2 regions of the Streptomyces sp. NPDC014623 genome follow, and region 1 is predicted to be linked to the other one. Evidence: riboswitches for the same ligand, from Rfam matches in the RefSeq annotation. Region 1 holds a riboswitch; the other holds the start of a gene.

What was found. Region 1 has a riboswitch for thiamine pyrophosphate ahead of thiC (phosphomethylpyrimidine synthase ThiC). Riboswitches for the same ligand answer to the same signal wherever they lie in the genome.
Region 2: linked by a shared signal. The riboswitch ahead of ACF1FZ_RS26380 (thiamine ABC transporter substrate binding subunit) and the one ahead of thiC (phosphomethylpyrimidine synthase ThiC) in region 1 are both predicted to bind thiamine pyrophosphate.

What each region holds. Positions count from the first base shown of each region.
Region 1 is NZ_JBIBZU010000009.1:64,945-72,317, forward strand. Features, by position in the region: gene ACF1FZ_RS16505 (SsgA family sporulation/cell division regulator) at 1-294, shown strand, start outside; gene ACF1FZ_RS16510 (YibE/F family protein) at 359-1,714, opposite strand; TPP riboswitch at 1,786-1,920, shown strand; gene thiC (phosphomethylpyrimidine synthase ThiC) at 1,913-3,751, shown strand; gene ACF1FZ_RS16520 (hypothetical protein) at 4,039-4,854, opposite strand; gene ACF1FZ_RS16525 (metallophosphoesterase) at 5,035-6,093, opposite strand; gene ACF1FZ_RS16530 (LacI family DNA-binding transcriptional regulator) at 6,268-7,373, opposite strand, start outside.
Region 2 is NZ_JBIBZU010000018.1:98,644-106,016, reverse strand. Features, by position in the region: gene rpsB (30S ribosomal protein S2) at 37-969, shown strand; gene tsf (translation elongation factor Ts) at 1,070-1,906, shown strand; gene pyrH (UMP kinase) at 2,064-2,840, shown strand; gene frr (ribosome recycling factor) at 2,948-3,505, shown strand; gene ACF1FZ_RS26390 (phosphatidate cytidylyltransferase) at 3,505-4,596, shown strand; gene rlmN (23S rRNA (adenine(2503)-C(2))-methyltransferase RlmN) at 5,077-6,183, shown strand; TPP riboswitch at 6,262-6,378, shown strand; gene ACF1FZ_RS26380 (thiamine ABC transporter substrate binding subunit) at 6,450-7,373, shown strand, end outside.

The sequences.
Region 1 (7,373 bases):
GTCACCTGGGCATTCGGCCGTGAGCTGCTGCTCGACGGCCTCAACAGCCCCAGTGGTGACGGCGATGTGCACATCGCCCCGACCGAACCCGAAGGGCTGTCGGACGTACACATCCGCCTTCAGGTCGGCGCGGACCGTGCGCTCTTCAGAGCCGGTACTGCGCCTCTTGTGGCTTTTCTCGACCGGACGGACAAGCTGGTGCCATTGGGGCAGGAGCACACGCTGGGTGACTTCGACGGCAATCTGGAAGAAGCGCTGGGCCGCATCCTCGCCAAGGAACAGAACGCCGGCTGAACGGGACGCTCCGGCTGAAACACCGCACGCCCGCGGCCCATGCCCATGCGTGCGGTGTCGCGGTTCACGCCTTGCGGCGTCGACCCTTTCCGGTCCGTGCGGGTGCCGGAGCTCCGGCTTCCGCGCCGAGCCCCGTGCGGTCCGCGGAGACCACCAGAGCCGCGAGCACCGTCGTCACCGGTACCGAGGCGACCAGCCCGATCGATCCGATCAGTGTACGAACGATCTCCTCCGCGACCAGCTCGCTGTTGGCCACCGTGCCCACACCGCTCTGCGCGATGGAGAAGAGCAGCAGCAGAGGAAGCGCCGCACCCGCGTACGCGAGCACGAGCGTATTGACGACCGAGGCGATGTGGTCGCGCCCGATCCGGATGCCTGCCCGGTAGAGCCGGCGCACACCCATGGTCGGGTCGGCCTGATGGAGCTCCCAGACCGCCGACGTCTGGGTCACGGTCACGTCGTCGAGCACGCCGAGAGATCCGATGATCACACCGGCCAGCAGCAGGCCGCTCATGTCGATACCCGGATACAGCCCGTGGATGAGGCCGGTGTTGTCATCCGTGTTGCCGGACAGGCTGGCCCAGCCGATGAAGAGTGAGCCGAGCAACCCGATCAACAGCAGGGAGATGAGGGTGCCGACGACGGCGACGGAGGTACGGGCCGTCAGCCCGTGGCAGGTGTAGAGGGCGATCAGCATGATGGCGCTGGCCCCGATCACCGCGACGACCAGAGGGTTCGAGCCCTGCAGGATCGCGGGCAGGATGAACAGGGTCAGCACGGCGAAGGAGACGGCGAGAGCGATCAGTGCCATCAGTCCACGCAGTCTGCCCACCACGACCACCACGAGGGCGAAGATCCCGGCGAGCAGCGCCATCGGGAACGAGCGGTCCACATCGGTCACCGAGTACTGCAGGTCCCGGGGCGCGTCGGGGGCGTACGCGACGACCACCCCCTGGCCCTGGCGCAGTTGCCGCGGCGCATCGGGCTGGACGACCTCGACGAACGTACGGCCCTTGTCCTTACCGGTCGTCACCTCGACCGTGGCCTTCTTGCACTGGCCTGTCCGCTCGTTGACCGCCTCCCGTCCCGAGGGCGTGGAGGTGTCTCCGGTCGGCGGTACCTGCGAGGCGTTGACGTCCGCGCAGTCGACCGGCACGACTTTCGTCACCCGCCCGTCCTGGGTCTGCCGGTCGAAACCGACACCTGTGCGCTCATGGGCGGGGGCACCGCCGGGCCAGAGCGCCACGAGGCCGACCAGGACCGCTGTGGCGAAGGGGATCACCACGGCCGCGATGACCTTGCGCAGATGTTTGGACACGGGCGCGGCAGGACCGTGGCTGTGGGAGTGGCCGTGTGCGTGACCCTGCGTGTTGTCTGATGCGGGGTCATGGGGTTCAGGGGCGCTTCCGGAGGACGTCACACGGCGATCATCCCAAGAAGTGGGGTGGCCCTCTGGCCAGCACGCCCGAAGGGAGGCTAGCGTGGAGGCGCATTTGTACACGCGGGAGCTCGGAGCACCGGGCTGAGAGGGCGCTGACCTCCGTATACCGAGTACGGGACACGCTGCGCCGACCGCCGAACCTGTTACCGGGTAATGCCGGCGTAGGGAGTAGGTCTCATGACCACAGCGGACGCACGCACGCCTGCCTCGACGGGGAACGCGCAGAAGGCGCGGCTCTCGGCGAGCGCAGTGACCACGGCGGACACCGACAGCGCGGGGAACGACGGGGCCGGGAAGTCCATCGGCTGGCACAAGGGGTACGTCCAGGGCTCACGCCCGGATCTCCGGGTGCCGGTTCGTCAGGTGCACCTCACCAACGGCAAGGACGTGACGCTCTATGACACGTCCGGCCCGTACACCGATCCCACCATCGACACCGATGTGCGCCGGGGCCTCGCCCCGCTCCGGGAAAACTGGATCATCGCCCGCGGGGACACCGAGGAGTACACGGGTCGTCCCGCGCGGCCCGAGGACGACGGGCTCAAGCACACTTCGCCGCGCGGAGGCCTGCGCAATCTCGACGCGGTCTTCCCGGGACGCCCGCGGCAGCCCCGCCGCAGCCGTGACGGCCGGCCTGTCACACAGCTCGCGTACGCCCGCCGGGGCGAGATCACCCCGGAGATGGAGTACGTCGCGATCCGGGAGAACGTCGAACCCGAGGTCGTGCGCGAGGAGATCGCGGCGGGCAGGGCGGTGCTGCCGGCCAACGTCAATCACCCGGAGATCGAGCCGATGATCATCGGCAAGCGTTTCCTGGTGAAGGTGAACGCCAACATCGGCAACTCCGCCGTGACCTCCTCCATAGAGGAGGAGGTGGACAAGATGACCTGGGCCACCAAATGGGGCGCCGACACGGTCATGGACCTCTCCACCGGCCGCAACATCCACACCACCCGTGAGTGGGTCCTGCGCAACTCCCCCGTCCCGATCGGCACCGTTCCCCTCTACCAGGCGCTCGAGAAGGTCGACGGCCGGGCCGAGGCGCTGACGTGGGAGATCTACAGGGACACGGTCATCGAGCAGGCGGAGCAGGGCGTCGACTACATGACGGTGCACGCCGGTGTCCGGCTGCCGTACGTCCCGCTGACGGCGCGTCGCAAGACCGGAATCGTCTCGCGCGGCGGGTCCATCATGGCGGCCTGGTGCCTGGCGCACCACAAGGAGTCGTTCCTGTACGAGCACTTCGAGGAACTCTGCGAGATCTTCGCGGCCTACGACGTGACGTACTCGCTCGGCGACGGGCTGCGCCCCGGTTCCATCGCCGACGCCAATGACGAGGCACAGTTCGCCGAACTCCGCACGCTCGGTGAGCTCAACACGGTCGCCAAGCGGTTCGGTGTCCAGACGATGATCGAGGGCCCGGGCCATGTCCCGATGCACAAGATCAAGGAGAACATCGATCTCCAGCAGGAGATCTGCGAGGAGGCGCCGTTCTACACGCTGGGCCCCCTCACCACCGATGTCGCCCCCGCGTACGACCACATCACCTCGGGCATCGGTGCGGCGATGATCGCCTGGTGGGGAACGGCGATGCTCTGTTACGTCACCCCCAAGGAGCACCTGGGGCTGCCGAACCGCGACGACGTGAAGACCGGCGTCATCACGTACAAGATCGCCGCTCATGCGGCGGACCTCGCCAAGGGGCACCCAGGGGCTCAGGAGTGGGACGACGCCCTGTCGGACGCCCGGTTCGAATTCCGCTGGGAGGACCAGTTCAATCTGGCACTCGACCCGGACACCGCGCGGGAGTTCCACGACGAGACGCTGCCGGCCGAGCCCGCGAAGACGGCGCATTTCTGCTCGATGTGCGGACCCAAGTTCTGCTCGATGAAGATCTCCCACGACATCCGGCGGGAGCACGGGGGCACCCAGGCCGAAATCGACGCGGGCATGGCCGAGAAGTCCAAGGAGTTCGCAGCGGCGGGCAACAGGGTCTATCTGCCGATCGCCGACTGACCGGCTGACCGGCCGATGAGCCGGTTGCACCGCAACGTCACGGCGTCGTCCCGGTCGCTGTCGGCCGGGATGACGCTGTTCGCCCTCCTGCTGGTCTTCCCGCGCACCGCGGGCGCGCGTGAGGTGTAACGAGCACGACCTGAACCCGGGGCCGGCTCCGCAGGGTGTCTGAACTCCCCCCGGAGCCACCGGGGGAGGCCGGGCCGGCTGGTCACCGCTCCGGCCTCCGTCGTACCGGGCGCAGGGCGTCAGCTGTTCCGGCCCGGGCCTGGCCCGCCCGGGCCTGATCACTCCGGCTGATGCTCGGGACCGCCGAAGTCCGGGCTGGTGAAGTCGGGACTGGTGAAGGTCGGGCGCGGACCCGCCGAGGAGCCGTTCTCCGGCCCGGAGAAGTCCGGTCTGCTGTAGCCGATCTTCGGGATCCGGCCGGCCGGACGGTGCGGCGTCCGCGGAGCGGTGCCGGCGGCCGGGTCGGCCAGCGCGTCCCGCAGGAAGGGCAGGAGGCCGCGCTCCAGCAGTGCGTGGCGCCAGGCTTCCCGGGCGCGTGCCACGTCCTCCGGCAGTTCCTCCTCCTCGTCCATGGCGGGCAGCGCGGTGGCGCCGTTGCGCAGGGCGGTGACGAGGAGTCCCACCGCGGCGACGAGGATGGCCGCAGCGGCGACGGCCGCGAAGAACCAGCCCGCGGCGACCATGGTCCCCGCGAAGGCCGGAGCAGGGTCGAGCGCCTTCAGGGGGTAGCCGATCAGCAGGAATATCAGAGCGGCCGTAGCCGCGAGGACGGGCGCCAGTACGGTGATCACCGCCAGGGTGCCGGCACCCGTTTCGTCGCTCTCGGGACCGAAGGCGGACGTGTGCGCATCCAGGTCGCCCGGTCCGCGCAGCTCTTCGCGGGCCTTCACGTAGTGGTCGTACTCGGTCGCGGCCGCCGCGGTGATCAGAGGCGTGGCGTCGAGCGCCATCGTCCGCAGCTGTTCCGCGTTGAGGCGGTCACCGACTCCGTCCAGATCCGGTCGTTCGTGAGCATGACGCAGTGCGTCGGCAAGGATCCGCTCGTACTCGGGGCGGTCCTCGGCCAGCAGGTGCGGAGCGCTTTTCATGTGCATCCCCCGATGCTCCGTAGGGCCTGATCGACCGCGTGGCCGGGCGATCGGGCGGAAACGGAGGAGAGCCTGCTACTGATACGCCGATGGTAGAGCGCCTACGGCACGGCGTGACAGGGGGTTTCCGGAAATAGACGCAGCCGTCGGCGGTGCCGGGCCGCGGTATGTCTTCCCCGGTGACCGTCAGTCGTGCAGGGGGAGTTGGACGACCAACAGCTTTCCGGCCATCGTCACACCGCCGTCCATGGCGATGGCGAGTCCTTCCGCGTAGACGTGGGGGCCGTCCACCACGGGCCGCGCCATGTCCTCGCCCTCCTCCGGCCCGACCTCTCCCAGCAGGTACGGAATGGGGCTGTGGCCGTGGACGACACGCTGCCCGCCGTACGTCGACATCAGTTCGCGGACGGCCTGTGCACCTCCCTCGTCGCGGAAGGCGAACCGCTTGGTGAGTTTGCGGAAGAGGTCCCAGCACTCGTCGGCGTCGTTCCGCGTGAGAATGGCGTGCACCGTGTCGTTGACGTCCTCGATGGTGGATCCGTAGTCGAGGTAGGCCGTCGTGTCGGAGTGCATCAGCAGGTGCCCGTCCTCCTCGACGACCGCGTCGAGCCGGGCCATCCACTGGAGGTGGACGTCCTGGAGCCGTTCCATGTCCGTCTTCTGGCCGCCGTTGAGCAGCCAGGCGGCCTGGAAGGTCGCGGTTCCGGCGCCGGAGTTCACCGGGGTGTCACCGAACCTCTTCGCGCCGAGCAGCAACAGTTCGTGGTTGCCCATGAGGGCCTTGCAGTAGCCGCCGGCCGCCGCGGCCTCCGCCGAGAGGCGCATCACGAGATCGATGACGCCGATGCCGTCCGGGCCCCGGTCGGTGAAGTCGCCGAGGAACCAGAGCCTGGCGTTGCCGGCGGACCACTGTCCGTCGGCGTCGACGAGTCCCTGCTCACGCAGGGCGGCCAGCAGCTCGTCCAGGTAACCGTGGACGTCTCCGACGACGTACAGCGGCCCGCGGCCGGATTCGTCGGCGGGCCGGGCCTCGGGGACGGTCTGCACCTGGACGGTGTCGCCGCGGTTGATCACGGGAAGATCGCGCTCGGTGGGGGTGTACCCCTCCGGCGGCTCGTCACCCACCGCGACGTTGCCGGGGTGCGGCAAGGGCGGAGGCATCGGTACCTGCGCATACGGCGGTACGCGGAAGTCGCGCAACGTCGCTGTCCGCACCACGGGTTCCTGACCGGCCCCCTGAGTCATCGACCCCTCCACCACCGTCGCGCCTCCGTACACCTGACGGGCCCTGCCTGGTAGAGGTGGTCCGCGGTGTCGTGCGCCCATCATAGGAATGCGGATCGTGCTGTGTGACGCACCAGGGGTGGTGAATCCGTGCGCGCACCTGGTTCATCGGCCGTTTGGTCCGGATTGACCTGATCAGTCCCTGGCGGGTGACCGCGGAGCGCTGACCGTGGTGCGCGGCGGACGCCGCTGGGAGGACGTCCGGACGATGAGCTCCGTCGGTATCACCTGCTCCACAGGGCCGTCGTGTTCCACCCCTTCGATGGCGTCGATGAGGAGCTGGACGACCGCCGTGCCGATTCTCCGGGGCTTCAGCGAGAGCGTGGTGATGGGGGGTTCGGTCGACGCGTACACGGCGGATTCGCTGCAGCAGACCAGCAGGAGGTCCTCAGGGACCCGCAGGCCGTAGCGGCGCGCGGCGGCGAGCAGATCGGTGCCGTTGGGGTCGAAGAGCCCGTAGACGGCGTCAGGGCGGTCCGGGCGGGCGAGGAGGCGGTCCGCGGCGACCGCCCCCGCGCGGGGGTCGTGAGCCGGATAGGACTCGTAGACCGGATCCTGGCCCACCCGCTCGCACCAGTGGAGGTAGGCGGTGGTGGAGAGGCGGGTGTACGTGTCGGTGGTGGTGCCGGTCAGCAGCCCGATGCGGCGGGCTCCCGCGGCCGCGAGGTGGTCCAGGAGGTCGAGGACGGCCGCCCGGTGATCGTTGTCGACCCACGCGGTGACCGGGAGCGTGCCCGCCGGCCGCCCGTCGGAGACGACGGGAAGGCCCTGGCGCACGAGTTCGGTGACCACCGGGTCCTGGTCGGAGGGGTCGATGACGACCGTCCCGTCGAGTGCGACGTTGGACCAGACGTCGTGACGTGAGGTGGCGGGAAGGATCACGAGGGCGTAGCCACGGGCTAACGCAGCCGATGTGGCGGCTCTCGCCATCTCCGCGAAGTAGGCGAATTCGGTGAAGGTGAAAGGTTCATCCCCGTACGTGGTCACGGTCAGGCCGATGAGTCCCGACTTGCCGGTACGGAGGGTTCGGGCCGCCGCGGACGGGCGGTAGCCCAGCCGTTCGGCGACCTCGCGGACGTGGCGGCGGGTGGCGTCCGGAAGCCTGCCCTTGCCGTTGAGGGCGTCGGACACGGTCGTGATGGAGACCCCGGCCGCTGCGGCTACGTCCCGGATCCCCGCCCGTCCCTGCCGGCCGCTGCGCCGGGGCGTTTCTGTCCGGCTCACCTGGTGCTTCCCTGCTG
Region 2 (7,373 bases), on a different contig from region 1:
CGGTCGCGACAACCGAGTACCTCAAGGAGTACGGCCATGGCCGTCGTCACGATGCGGGAGCTGCTGGAGAGCGGCGTCCACTTCGGTCACCAGACCCGTCGCTGGAACCCGAAGATGAAGCGCTTCATCTTCACCGAGCGCAACGGCATCTACATCATCGACCTGCTCCAGTCGCTGTCGTACATCGACCGCGCCTACGAGTTCGTCAAGGAGACCGTCGCCCACGGCGGCTCCATCATGTTCGTGGGTACGAAGAAGCAGGCCCAGGAGGCCATCGCCGAGCAGGCGACGCGCGTCGGCATGCCGTACGTCAACCAGCGTTGGCTCGGTGGCATGCTCACCAACTTCTCCACCGTCTACAAGCGCCTTCAGCGTCTGAAGGAGCTCGAGCTCATCGACTTCGAGGACGTGGCCGCCTCCGGCCTCACCAAGAAGGAGCTCCTGGTCCTCTCCCGCGAGAAGGCCAAGCTGGAGAAGACCCTCGGTGGTATCCGCGAGATGCAGAAGGTGCCCAGCGCCGTCTGGATCGTCGACACCAAGAAGGAGCACATCGCCGTCGGTGAGGCGCGCAAGCTCCACATCCCGGTCGTCGCGATCCTCGACACCAACTGCGACCCCGACGAGGTCGACTACAAGATTCCGGGCAACGACGACGCGATCCGCTCCGTCACCCTGCTCACCCGCGTGATCGCCGACGCCGTCGCCGAGGGCCTCATCGCCCGCTCCGGTGCCGCGACCGGTGACTCGAAGCCGGGCGAGAAGGCCGCCGGCGAACCCCTCGCCGAGTGGGAGCGCGACCTGCTCACGGGCGAGAAGAAGGACGACGCAGAGGCCCAGTCCTCCGCCGAGACCGAGAAGGCCGCCGACGCCGAGCCGGCCGCCGCCGCCGACGAGCAGGCTGCCGAGCAGGCCGAGGCCCCCGCCGAGGCGCCCGCCGCCGAGGCTCCGGCCACGGACGAGCAGGCCTGACACCCGTCAGTCACGGCTGAATGACGGCGGGGGCCGGTGCATCGCACCGCCCCCGCCGTTGACCCGTAGATCTTTCAGACTTCGAGAGAGAAACAGACTCATGGCGAACTACACCGCCGCTGACGTCAAGAAGCTCCGCGAGCTCACCGGCGCCGGCATGATGGACTGCAAGAAGGCGCTCGACGAGGCCGACGGCAACGTCGACGGCGCCGTCGAGGCGCTCCGTATCAAGGGCCAGAAGGGCGTCGCCAAGCGCGAGGGCCGTTCTGCCGAGAACGGTGCCGTCGTCTCCGTCGTCTCCGAGGACAAGACGTCCGGCGTCCTGCTCGAGCTGAAGTGCGAGACGGACTTCGTCGCCAAGGGTGACAAGTTCCAGGCCGTCGCCAACACGCTCGCCGCCCACGTCGCCGCGACCTCCCCGGCTGACATCGAGGCGCTCCTCGCCTCCGAGATCGAGCCCGGCAAGACCGTTCAGGCGTACGTGGACGAGGCCAACGCCAACCTCGGCGAGAAGATCGTCCTGGACCGCTTCGCGCAGTTCACCGGCGACTACGTCTCCGTCTACATGCACCGCACCATGCCCGACCTGCCGCCGCAGATCGGTGTACTGGTCGAGCTCGACAAGGCCGACGCCGAGCTGGCGAAGGGCATTGCCCAGCACATCGCCGCCTTCGCGCCGAAGTACCTCTCCCGCGAGGACGTCCCGGCCGAGGTCGTCGAGGCCGAGCGCCGCGTCGCCGAGGAGACCACGCGCGCCGAGGGCAAGCCCGAAGCCGCGCTCCCGAAGATCGTCGAGGGTCGCGTCAACGGCTTCTTCAAGGAGGCCACGCTCCTCGGCCAGCCCTACGCGCTGGACAACAAGAAGTCCGTCCAGAAGGTCCTGGACGAGGCCGGTGTCACCCTGAAGCGCTTCACGCGCATCAAGGTCGGCATCTGAGTCCGTCCGCGAACAACGGTGGACCCCGATAGGGTCTGGTGCAGTCGTCGGCCGCACTCAGCCGGACGACCGCAGATCTGACGAGGAGGCCATTGCCGCTGAGGGACACAGCCCCACCGGCAATGGCCTTCTTCGTATGTGCACGAGGAGAATCTCCATGAACAAGGGCGCGGACGCCACACAGGGTGATCACAAGCGCGACGACGGCACGATTTCCGGGCGCTTCATGCTGAAGCTGTCCGGTGAGGCCTTCGCGGGTGGCGGAGGGCTCGGTGTCGACCCCGATGTCGTGCACACCATCGCCCGCGAGATCGCCGCGGTCGTTCGTGACGGCGCGGAGATCGCGGTCGTCATCGGCGGCGGTAACTTCTTCCGTGGCGCCGAGCTCCAGCAACGCGGCATGGACCGGGCGCGGTCCGACTACATGGGCATGCTCGGCACGGTCATGAACTGCCTGGCGCTGCAGGACTTCCTGGAGAAGGAAGGCATCGACTCACGCGTCCAGACCGCCATCACCATGGGTCAGGTCGCGGAGCCGTACATCCCGCTCCGTGCCGTACGGCACCTGGAGAAGGGACGCGTCGTGATCTTCGGTGCCGGCATGGGAATGCCGTACTTCTCCACCGACACGACCGCGGCCCAGCGCGCCCTGGAGATCGACGCCGAGGCGCTGCTGATGGGGAAGAACGGCGTGGACGGGGTCTACGACTCCGACCCGAAGACCAACCCCGACGCGGTGAAGTTCGACGCGCTGGAGTACGGCGAGGTGATCGCCCGCGATCTCAAGGTCGCCGACGCCACCGCCATCACGCTCTGCCGTGACAACCAGCTCCCGATCCTCGTCTTCGAGCTGACCGCGGAGGGCAATATCGCCCGCGCGGTCAAGGGTGAGAAGATCGGCACGCTGGTGAGCGAAGAGAGCACCCGGGCCTGACGGCCCAGAAGATGGACAACGGCCTGCCGGTCGGACACCGTGCAGGTGAGGACGCCGACGCAGGATCCGACGATGCCGGGTCCGCCCAAGACACGCAGGAGCACGTGGTGATCGAAGAAATCCTCCTCGAGGCCGAGGAGAAGATGGAGAAGGCCGTCGTCGTCGCGAAAGAGGACTTCGCCGCGATCCGTACCGGTCGTGCGCACCCGGCGATGTTCAACAAGATCGTCGCGGACTACTACGGCGCGCTGACCCCGATCAACCAGCTCGCCTCGTTCTCGGTCCCCGAACCGCGGATGGCTGTGGTGACCCCGTTCGACAAGACCGCCCTGCGCAACATCGAGCAGGCGATCCGTGACTCGGACCTCGGTGTCAACCCGAGCAACGACGGCAACATCATCCGTGTGACGTTCCCCGAGCTCACGCAGGACCGCCGCAAGGACTACATCAAGGTCGCCAAGACCAAGGCCGAGGACTCCAAGATCTCGATCCGCTCCATCCGCCGTAAGGCCAAGGAGTCGCTCGACAAGCTCGTCAAGGACAAGGAGTCCGGCGAGGACGAGGTCCGCCGTGCGGAGAAGGAGCTCGACGACACCACCGCGAAGTACGTCACGCAGGTGGACGAGCTGCTCAAGCACAAGGAAGCCGAGTTGCTCGAAGTCTGATGAACGACTCTTCCTGGGGCGCCCCGCAGGGAGCCGGTTACTGGGGCGCGTCCGAGACGGGGACCGCTCCGGCGGGTCCCGCATACGATGTGCGAGGCGCCCAGCAGACTCGGCCCATGCCCATCGTGCCGGACGCTCCCGACGCAGGTAGAGACGCTGACGACCGCGACGACCGGAACAGGGACGCCGCCGCCCGCGTCAGCGGCCCCCTGTTCCGTGACGAAGAGCCGCAGGAGCCCATGTCCACCCCGTTGCCGACGCCCCCGCCGCACAGGAAGCGTGCGGGGCGTGATCTGCGTGCCGCCATAGGGGTCGGTCTCGGGCTCGGCGCGGTCGTCGCCGGGTCGCTCTTCATCGTGAAGGCCGTCTTCGTCGGTGTGGTCGTGATCGCGGCGGTGGTGGGGCTCTGGGAACTCGCCTCCCGCCTCAAGGAGCGCAAGGGGATCAACGCCCCCCTCGTGCCGCTCGCCGTCGGCGGCGCCGCCATGGTGGTCGCCGGCTACGTGCGGGACGCGGAGGGCGCCTGGACCGCGATGGCGCTCACCGCGCTCGCGGTCCTCGTCTGGCGGATGACGAAGCCCCCGGAGGGCTACCTCAAGGACGTCACGGCCGGTGTCTTCGCCGTGTTCTACGTGCCGTTCCTGGCGACGTTCGTCAGCATGATGCTCACCGCGGACGACGGTGCGTGGCGGGTGCTGACCTTCCTGCTGCTCACGGTGGTCGCCGACACCGGTGCGTACGCCGTCGGATGGCGCTTCGGCACGCACAAGCTGGCACCCCGCATCAGTCCCGGGAAGACCCGTGAGGGCCTTCTGGGCGCGGTCGGTTTCGCGATGGCCGCCGGTGCGCTGTGCATGCAGTTCCTGATCGAGGACGGCAGCTGGTGGCAGGGACTGCTGCTGGGGCTCGCCGTCGCCGTCAGTGCCACGCTGGGAGACCTGGGCGAGTCCATGATCAAGAGGGACCTCGGGATCAAGGACATGGGCACACTGCTGCCCGGCCACGGCGGCATCATGGACCGGCTCGACTCGCTGCTGCCGAGTGCTCCGGTCGTGTGGCTGCTGCTGGTGCTGTTCGTGGGATCCGGCTGAGCGGAGCCACGGCTTTCCGCGTCGCTCTTCCACGGGGCCCGCCGTCCACCGGACGGCGGGCCCCGCCCGTGTGCGCTCAACGACGCCGGGGCAGCCTCCTGCCGTTCCCGCGGAACCGCGGGAGGAGGAACAGTCCGGACAGGACCCACACCGTCAGGAACGCCCGCCTGAACCACGGAGGGCTGCCGGCGCTCGTCGAGTTCGGCTGCGGCCGGCACGGCCGGCTCCTGCTGCCGGGTCCTCCGGACGCGCCGCCGGTCCATGGGACTCCACCGGCACATGCGCTCGGCCCTGCAGGGCCCGGGCCGGCGGGAGCGCCGGCACCGGGCGCCGGCCGTGCGATCGGTCACCGTCGCCGCGCACGGCTGAGCCGCTCGCGGGCCGTGGGCGGCCTGCCGACGGCCGGCGCGGGTGGCCGGGGAGCCGCCCGAGCACCGGCGGCCCTGAGGACCACGGTGTGTCTGCGACACTGGAAGAACCATGCCTAAGCCCGGAGAACTCACTTTCGTCGCGCCCCGCGGAGCCAAGAGGCCGCCGCGGCACCTCGCCGACCTCACGCCCGACGAGCGCAAGGAAGCAGTCGCCGCGACCGGCGAGAAGCCCTTCCGCGCCAAGCAGCTGTCGCAGCACTACTTCACGCGGTACGCGCACGATCCGGCGGAGTGGACCAACATCCCGTCCGCGTCGCGTGACAAGCTCGCCGAGGCGATGTTCCCCGACCTGATGTCGGTCATGCGCCACATCAGCTGTGACGACGACACCACCCGTAAGACGCTCTGGAAGCTGCATGACGGCACGCTCGTCGAGTCGGTCCTGATGCGCTACCCGGACCGGGTGACCATGTGCATCTCGTCCCAGGCGGGCTGCGGGATGAACTGCCCGTTCTGTGCGACCGGTCAGGCAGGGCTGGACCGCAATCTGTCGACCGCCGAGATCGTGCACCAGATCGTGGACGGCATGCGGGCGCTGCGCGACGGCGAGGTCCCGGGCGGCCCGGCGCGGCTGTCCAACATCGTCTTCATGGGCATGGGCGAGCCGCTGGCGAACTACAAGCGCGTGGTCGGGGCGATCCGCCGGCTGACGGACCCGGAGCCGGACGGTCTGGGGCTCTCGCAGCGCGGTATCACCGTGTCCACGGTGGGCCTGGTACCGGCGATGCTGCGCTTCGCCGACGAGGGCTTCAAATGCCGGCTCGCGGTCTCGCTGCACGCGCCGGACGACGAGCTGCGCGACACCCTCGTGCCCGTGAACACCCGCTGGAAGGTCCGCGAGGTCCTGGACGCCGCGTGGGAGTACGCGGAGAAGTCCGGCCGCCGTATCTCCATCGAGTACGCGCTGATCCGTGACATCAACGACCAGGCATGGCGGGGTGACCGGCTGGGCCGGCTGCTCAAGGGGAAGCGGGTACACGTCAACCTCATCCCGCTGAATCCGACCCCGGGCTCGAAGTGGACCGCCTCGCGGCCCGAGGACGAGAAGGCTTTCGTCGAGGCGATCGCCGCCCATGGCGTGCCGGTCACCGTCCGGGACACCCGCGGCCAGGAGATCGACGGAGCCTGCGGACAGCTGGCTGCCTCCGAGCGCTGACGCTCTCCCGGCGGGCAGGTGCCATCCGGCCGGTCCGGCGTGATCCGGCCGGTGTAGCCTGGCCCGGAAACCAACTTCATATTCCGGCAGGGGAGCGCCACAGCGCTGAGAGTGCGGCACCGGGGACAGGCCGGCCGCAGACCCTCTGAACCTCGCCCGGGTCATTCCGGGTAGGAAGTTCGGACCTTACTCAAGCTGTTGCGCCCTGCCCGCTCGCGAGCGGGCAGGGCCGCGTCTCTTCCTGGTCATCTCCAGGAGGAATCATCATGAAGACCACCACGAAGTACGCGGCGACGGCGCTCGCCGCCGCGCTCGGTGCCACCGTGCTCGCGGGCTGCGGCGGTTCCGGCGACGGGGCCTCCGGCGATGCGGGAGCCGGCTCCAGGACCGTCACCCTGGTCAGCCATGACTCGTTCAACGCCTCGGACGCCGTCCTGAAGGCGTTCACGAAGGAGACCGGCTACAAGGTCGAGGTGCTCAAGAGCGGTGACGCCGGAGCCGCGCTCAACCAGGAGATCCTGACCAAGGGCTCCCCCCGCGGCGACGTGTTCTTCGGAGCCGACAACACGCTGCTCTCCCGGGCCCTGGACAACGGCCTGTTCACGCCGTACGAGGCGAAGGGCCTGGACCGCGTCCCGGCCGGCACGCAGCTCGACAGGGGCCGGCACCGGGTCACGCCCGTCGACACCGGTGACATCTGCGTCAACTACGACAAGAAGTACTTCGCCGACAAGAAGCTCGATCCGCCGAAGTCCTTCGACGACCTGCTGAAGCCCGCGTACAAGGACCTCCTCGTCACCGAGAACGCCGCGACCTCCTCGCCGGGCCTCGGCTTCCTCCTCGGCACGGTCGCCACCTACGGCGAGACCGGCTACCAGGACTACTGGAAGAAACTGAAGAACAACGGCGTCAAGGTCGTCGACGGCTGGGAGCAGGCGTACAACGAGGAGTTCTCCGGCTCCGCGGGCGGCAAGAAGACCAAGGCCGACCGGCCGCTCGTCGTCTCGTACGCCTCCAGCCCGCCCGTCGAGGTGCTGTACGCCGATCCGCAGCCCGCCGAGGCGCCGACGGGCGTCGCGACAGGTACCTGCTTCCGTCAGATCGAATTCGCCGGCCTGCTGGACGGCGCGAAGAACGAGGCGGGCGGCAAGGCGCTGCTGGACTTCCTGATCAGCAAGCAGTTCCAGGAG